DNA from 2 places in the Pseudoclavibacter sp. Z016 genome. Region 2 is predicted to be linked to the other one. Evidence: riboswitches for the same ligand, from Rfam matches in the RefSeq annotation. Region 2 holds a riboswitch; the other holds the start of a gene.
The links. Region 2 has a riboswitch for thiamine pyrophosphate ahead of C5B99_RS05145 (ECF transporter S component). Riboswitches for the same ligand answer to the same signal wherever they lie in the genome.
Positions count from the first base shown of each region.

Region 1 (3,394 bases), on a different contig from region 2:
CGCTTCGTAGCGCTCCCGGAAGAGCCCCTTCTGCTGGAGGAGGGGAACGACGTCGGCGACGATGCGGGGAAGATCGTCCGTCACGACCCCGGGGTGCAGGCGGAAGCCGTCGTAGCCGAGCGCCGAGAGCGTCTCGAAGTGCTCGACGAGCTCGGAGGCCGAACCGGCGAACACCGCGGGCGGCTGCTCCAGCGTGCGGCCCTTCGCGTCGAGGCGAGCGAGACGAGCAGCCCCGGTCTCCTCGGGCCCGTCGAGGAATACCGCCACGTCGACGTAGACGGAGAGCGGCTCGCCGGCACGGCCCACGTTCTGCTCGGCGGCCCGCACCTCCGACAGGATGCTCACGGCCGAGGCGACATCCGACGGGGTGACGAAGAGCAGATCGGAGCTCGCGGCGGCGAACTCGTACGGCACCTGGGCGTGCCCGAGGGAGGCGACCACGGGCTGCCCCTGCGGCGGCCGCGGCGTGATCGACGGGCCGCGCACGCTGAACCATCTGCCCTCGAACTCGACGCGGTGCACCTTCGCGGCGTCGAGGAAGCGGTCCGTGGAGGCGTCGCGGATCTCCGCGTCGTCCTCCCAGCTGTCCCAGAGCCTGCGCACGACCTCCACGAAGTCGTTGGCCTCGGCGAAGAGGTCGCCGATGTCCGCGGTCGAAGCACGCTCGAGGGTCTCCAGGAACTCCGCCGGGTCGCGGCGCCCGAAGTGCGTGTGGTCCGACCCGATCGAGAGTCGAGCCTGCCAGCCGGCGCGGCCCTCGCTCGTGTAGTCGAGCGTCGCGACAGCCTTGGAGACGTGGAAGGGCTCGGTGTGCGTGGTCGTGACCGTCGGGATGAGACCGATGCTGTGGGTCACGGGGGCTACCCGCGAGGCGATGAGCAGCGCATCCAGTCGTCCCCGGACCTCGTCGGTGCGATCGTCGTCGTGCAGCCGCTCGGACGACTGCAGCGCCAGCGAGTCCTCGATGGTCGCGAAGTCGAGGAGCCCCTGCTCGGCGAGCTGGACGAGCCCCACCCAGTAGTCGGGCGTGAAGAGCTCGTCCGGACGGGCGCTCGGCTCCCGCCAGGCGGCCGGGTGGATGCCGGCGCCATCGAGTGCGACGCCGAGGTGGATTCGGTGTGGGTTCGTCATGATCTGACGCTAGGTGGCGCCACGCGGCGAGGCCACGGCACCTGACGCGCCCCGTTACGCGTCGCAACGTGGCGACATGTTCGTGGAGGCTCCTCGCACCGACGTCGAGCATCATCGGGGCATGGCTATCAAGGGCGTACTTGCGCAGATCACCGTGTCCGACCTGGCTCAGGCTACGGAATATTACGGCAGGCTCTTCGGGCGCGGCCCCGACGAGAATCCGATGCCGGGCCTTCTGGAGTGGCACTTCACAAGCGAGGCCGGCCTGCAGCTCTGGGCCGACTCGAGCCGCTCGGGCAGATCCACGGTGGTGTTCACCGAGGACGACCTCGCCGGTGTCGCCGAACGGCTCGACGCGGCCAGGATCGAGCACGGTGGAATCGAAGACGCCACTCACTTCCAGATCCTCCAGGTGCTCGACCCGGAAGGCAATCACGTGGTCTTCACGAGCGCGGGAAGCTAGGCGCGGACGGCGCCGGGGCTACAGTGTGGCCGTGCACGGGAGCCCGATGAGTCGGGCTGAGAGGGAGTACTCGAACTCCGACCGTTGAACCTGATCTGGGTAATGCCAGCGAAGGGAGTCAACTCACCCGTGCCGTCACGCTCCGACGGAAGGCACGCACATGGAAACCATCACCCAAGACCCGCTCGCATTCGGGGTGGGCGCACGAGTCACCGTCTCGGTCATGTCCGACCGCTACGTCGACGTGATCCTCGCCGCACTCGACGCCGCCGACTCTTCCGGCCTCGTGCTCGAGACGGGCGACGTGAGCACCTACGCGGGCGGCGACGAGCAGTCACTGCTGCGCTGGCTCACCGACCTCTCGCAGCACATCGCGGCGACGGGACTGCACGCCTCCATCCAGGTGCTGCTGTCTCGCGGCTGCCCCGGCGAGGCCGTCTGCGATCTGCCGGGAGGCGCCGGCCCCAGGCGAGTGGACGCGCCCCGCGGACGGAGGTCTGGGAGCTTCGCGAGCGCGGAGTGGGCGCTCTACCCCCTCGAGGATGCGGGCTCGGCAGAGCGGACGCCCGACCACATGCGCGAGATCTACGCGGCCATCGAGACGGCGAAGGCGAGCGGCACGTTCGTGGCCTCCGAGCATTTCGTGACGAAGCTCAGCGGCGACCTCGGGCGCGTGCTCGAGACGGTCGCGGTCGCTTGGGCGGGGGTCGGAGCGCACGTGCAGCATGTGACGAGCCACCTCACGATCTCGCTGAACAGCCCCAGCCACGCAAGCAGCCAGGCAGACACAGCAGTTGACTCGGCAATCGACTCGGGAGCCGAGGCTCGCGCATGAGCCTCAAGCTGCGGGACATCGTGCTCATGGTCGTGCTCGGCACGGTCTTCGGCTTCCTGTACTGGGCGCTCGTGCAGGCGTGGACTGCGCTCTCCATCGCGATGGGGCCGGCTGGCGACCTCGCCCAGCACTTCCTCTTTGGCGGCTGGCTGCTCGTCGCGCCCATCGCGATCGCCATCATCCGCCGGCCTTTCGTCGGCGTCATCGCGGAGGTGCTCGCCTCCGTCATCGAGGTCGTGTTCCTCGGCTCGGCCGTCGGCCCCCTGCTCTTCGTCGCCGCCGCCATCCAGGGCATCGGCAGTGAGCTGCCGTTCGCGCTCGGCCGGTACCGGAAGTACGGCTGGCTGCGGTATGCGATCTCCGGCGCGCTCGGCGCCGGCCTCGTGTTCTTCTACTCGGCGTTCCGCTCAGGCTGGTACGGCCAGGAGATCCTGTTCCTGCGCTTCGGCATCCAGCTCGCCTCCGGCATCATCCTCGGCGGCCTCCTCGCGAAGCTCATCGTCGATTCGCTCGTGCGCACCGGCGTGCTCGACAACTTCGCGATCGTGCAGGACTCGAAGCCGCTCGCCGTGCGCCGTGCGGCCTGACAGCTCGAGCGCCGATATCGAGGCGGTCGACATCGAGGCGGTCGGCTTCGAGGCGATCCACTCCTCTGGAGACGGGCTCGGGCCAGTGGATCTGCGCGTGGCGCCGGGCGAGCACGTGCTCGTCATCGGGCCGTCTGGGGCGGGCAAGTCGACGCTGCTGCAGGCGCTCAGCGGGGTCATCCCCCATACCGTCCCCGCCCAGGTCAGCGGGCGCATCCGCATCTGCGGGGTGGAGACGCAGGAGTCGGACGTGCCGCGCCTCTCCCGGCACCTCTCCGTCGTCGCGCAGAACCCGAGCTCCTCGGTGTGCCTCCCCGACGTCGCCGACGAGATCGCGTTCCCGCTCGAGAACCACGCCTGGGTGCCCGAGGCGATGGG
Region 1 is NZ_PSTU01000013.1:259,753-263,146, forward strand. It holds gene C5B99_RS13050 (LLM class flavin-dependent oxidoreductase) at 1-1,131, opposite strand, end outside; gene C5B99_RS13055 (VOC family protein) at 1,253-1,594, shown strand; TPP riboswitch at 1,620-1,729, shown strand; gene C5B99_RS13060 (YkoF family thiamine/hydroxymethylpyrimidine-binding protein) at 1,755-2,429, shown strand; gene C5B99_RS13065 (ECF transporter S component) at 2,426-3,016, shown strand; gene C5B99_RS13070 (ABC transporter ATP-binding protein) at 3,006-3,394, shown strand, end outside.
Region 1: another riboswitch for thiamine pyrophosphate. It lies ahead of C5B99_RS13060 (YkoF family thiamine/hydroxymethylpyrimidine-binding protein); the one in region 2 lies ahead of C5B99_RS05145 (ECF transporter S component).

Region 2 (3,394 bases):
CGAACTGCGTGTGCAGCGGATGGTCGGCACGCCCGAACCCGAGGCCGTCGGCGACGAGCAGGTCCTCCCCCGGGGCGCGCTCGCCCCGGGGAACCGAGGGTTCGTGGCCGCCTATCCACACACCCGCCGCGAGGAGCGACTCCCGCTGCTCCTCCAGGATCACGTCAGGGGCACCGTCGGCGAGCAGGTGCTGCTCAGTGCCGAGTACGACGACCCGGTCGACGCTCGAACGCCACACATCCACCCGATGCTCGATGACGATGAGCGTCGCGCCGGTGACCTCCGCGGCACGCACAACCGCCTCGCGAACCTCCTCGACACCAGCCGGGTCGAGGTTCGCGGTCGGCTCGTCGAGCAGGATGAGGTTCGGCCGCATCGCGAGCACGCCCGCGATCGCGAGGCGCTGGCGCTCACCGCCGGACAGCTGCGCGGTCGAGCGGTCGAGCGGCATCCGCAGCCCGACGGCGTCGAGCGCCTCGCGCACCCGAACCCAGGTCTCGGCGCGCGGCACACCGAGGTTCTCGCAGCCGAACGCGACGTCGTCGCCGATTCGGGCGAGCACCGTGTTCGCCTGCGGATCCTGCAGGACCAGCCCCACCGCGCCGCGCGCATCCGTCGGATGCCTGCCGTCGACCAGCAGCGAGCCGAGCTCCTGGCCATCGTCCTCGTGGTCGCCGAGCACCCCGGCAAGAGCCGCCAGGAGCGTGGACTTGCCCGCCCCCGACGGCCCGAGCAGCAGCACGGCCTCTCCGGGCTCGATCGTCAGGTCGAGCTGGCTGACCGCCAGCTTCGCCCGATCGGCGTGGCGCCAGCCCCACCCCCTCGCCTCGACTCTCGCGCCCACGACCGCTAGCCGATTCGCTTCGCGCTTCTGCCCGCCGCGAAGCGGTTTAGCGCACCGGTCGCGGCGAGTGCTCGCGTGAGCAGCCAGCCGACGACTCCCGCCAGCACCGCACCCGAGACCACGACAGCGACCAGGTAGATCGTCAGGAATTCAGGGCCCTTCTCGATGTTCGCGCTGAGGAACAGCTCGAGCACCCACGCGGCGACGGCAGCACCAGCGCCCGCGAGCATCGCGACGCTCAGACCGAAGCGCTTGTAGAGGAAGAGCGCGAAGATGAGCTCAGCACCGAGGCCCTGCGCGATACCCGAGTAGACGGTCTCGATCGACCACTGGCTGCCGAGCAGCATGGAGACGCACGCCGCGAGCACCTCAACGAAGAGCGCAGCCCCCGGCTTGCGGATGATGAGCCCGCCCAGCACGCCACCGAGCAACCAGATGCCGACCGCGATGCCACCGAAGCCCGGCGTCAACGCGTCCATCGTCGTGAACCACAGGTAGCCGACGCTGTTCCAGAAGATGAAGATGAGGCCCGTCGCGACACCGAGGACGGCCGCCGTGACGATGTCGATGACCCGCCAGCGGAAGCGGCTCTTCGGCGCCTTCGCCTGAGCCGGAACCTGCGCTGCCGCAGTCGGAGATGGAGTCGGGGAAGTTGTCATGCTGTGTGCCCTTTCGAGTGAAAGTGCACGGGCGCAGAGCCGTGGGCGACCCTGCTCGGAGATGTGCCTCCCTGCGCTGGCATTACCCAGATCAGGTTTGACGGTCGAAGGCTTGAGCCTTCCTCTCAGCCCGGACTACCGGACTCCCGTGAACACCCCCGAGTATAGGCCGTACCGCGCCTGAGCTACTTCTTGAGCGCCTTGATGAGACGCGGGAGCGCGTGCCCGACCGTCCACACCAGCGGAATCGACACGACGAGCAGCGTGATGATGTTCGGCCGGAAGCTCGTGCCGAACTCGTCATCCACGTACGCGCCGACCGGCACGGCCACCCCGCCGCCACCGCCGCCTGACGAGTTCTCCTGACCCTCCTCAGTGCTCTCACCACCGCCGTAGCCGTACGAGACGAGAGCGACCGGAAGGATCGTGGACTTGCCGAGTTCCACCTTCTCGCCGTAGGCGAGGGTGACGCCGAGCTTCTTGACCGAGTCCGTGAGGTTCTGTGTGAGGTTCGTCATGCGGCCAGCGTAGGTCGTCGACATGCCTGCCAACCAGGAGAAGTCCTGTGTGCTTGCGGGCGAGAGCGCTCCCACCCTTTGGTAGCTTTAGTGCCTGCATCCACACGCGATGTTCTTCGATGAAGCAATAGGAGCGTGCATGAAAACGTGGCCCGGAAATGCCTACCCCCTCGGAGCGACGTTCGATGGAAGTGGCACCAACTTCGCGATCTTCAGCGAGGCCGCCCACAAGGTCGAGCTGTGCCTCTTCGATGACGACGGCAACGAGGAGCGGGTGAGGCTCTACGAGCAGGATGCGCACGTCTGGCATGCCTACCTCCCTCACGTGCAGCCCGGCCAGCAGTACGGCTACCGGATGCACGGCGACTACGACCCCGTCAACGGAAGCCGCTGCAACCCGGCGAAGCTCCTCCTCGACCCGTACGCGAAGGCGACGACGGGCGAGATCGACTGGGACCAGTCGCTCTTCAGCTACAACTTCGGCGATCCCGACTCGTTCAACGACCTCGACTCAGCGCCCCACATGATGAAGGGCGTTGTCATCAACCCCTACTTCGACTGGGCTGGCGACCGGAAGCCGGGCATCCCCTACAACGAGTCCCTCATCTACGAGGCGCACGTCAAGGGGCTCACCGAGCTGCACCCGGATGTGCCAGAGGAGATCCGCGGCACGTACGCCGGCATCGCGCACCCCGCGATCGTCGAGCACCTCAAGCGCCTCGGCGTCACCGCCATCGAGCTCATGCCCGTGCACCAGTTCGTGCAGGACAGCACCCTCATCGAGAAGGGGCTCCGCAACTACTGGGGGTACAACACCATCTCGTTCCTCGCCCCGCACGCCGACTACGCCTCCCAGGGCACGGCAGGCCAGCAGGTGCAGGAGTTCAAGTCGATGGTGCGCACGCTGCACGCCAACAACATCGAGGTCATCCTCGACGTCGTCTACAACCACACGGCAGAAGGCAACCACCTCGGCCCGACCCTCAGCTTCCGCGGCATCGACAACGCCGCCTACTACCGGCTCGAGGACGACGACAAGCGCTACTACACCGACTACACGGGCACCGGCAACTCGCTCAACATGCGCCACCCGCACTCGCTGCAGCTCATCATGGACTCGCTGCGCTACTGGGTCACCGAGATGCACGTCGACGGCTTCCGCTTCGACCTCGCCTCCACCCTCGCGCGCGAGCTGCACGACGTCGACAAGCTGTCCACGTTCTTCGACCTCGTGCAGCAGGACCCGGTGGTCTCGCAGGTGAAGCTCATCGCCGAGCCGTGGGACGTCGGCCCCGGCGGCTACCAGGTCGGCAACTTCCCACCGCAGTGGACAGAGTGGAACGGCAAGTACCGCGACACCGTGCGCGACTTCT
Region 2 is NZ_PSTU01000009.1:72,183-75,576, reverse strand. It holds gene C5B99_RS05150 (ABC transporter ATP-binding protein) at 1-844, opposite strand, end outside; gene C5B99_RS05145 (ECF transporter S component) at 850-1,503, opposite strand; TPP riboswitch at 1,555-1,664, opposite strand; gene C5B99_RS05140 (hypothetical protein) at 1,689-2,021, opposite strand; gene glgX (glycogen debranching protein GlgX) at 2,161-3,394, shown strand, end outside.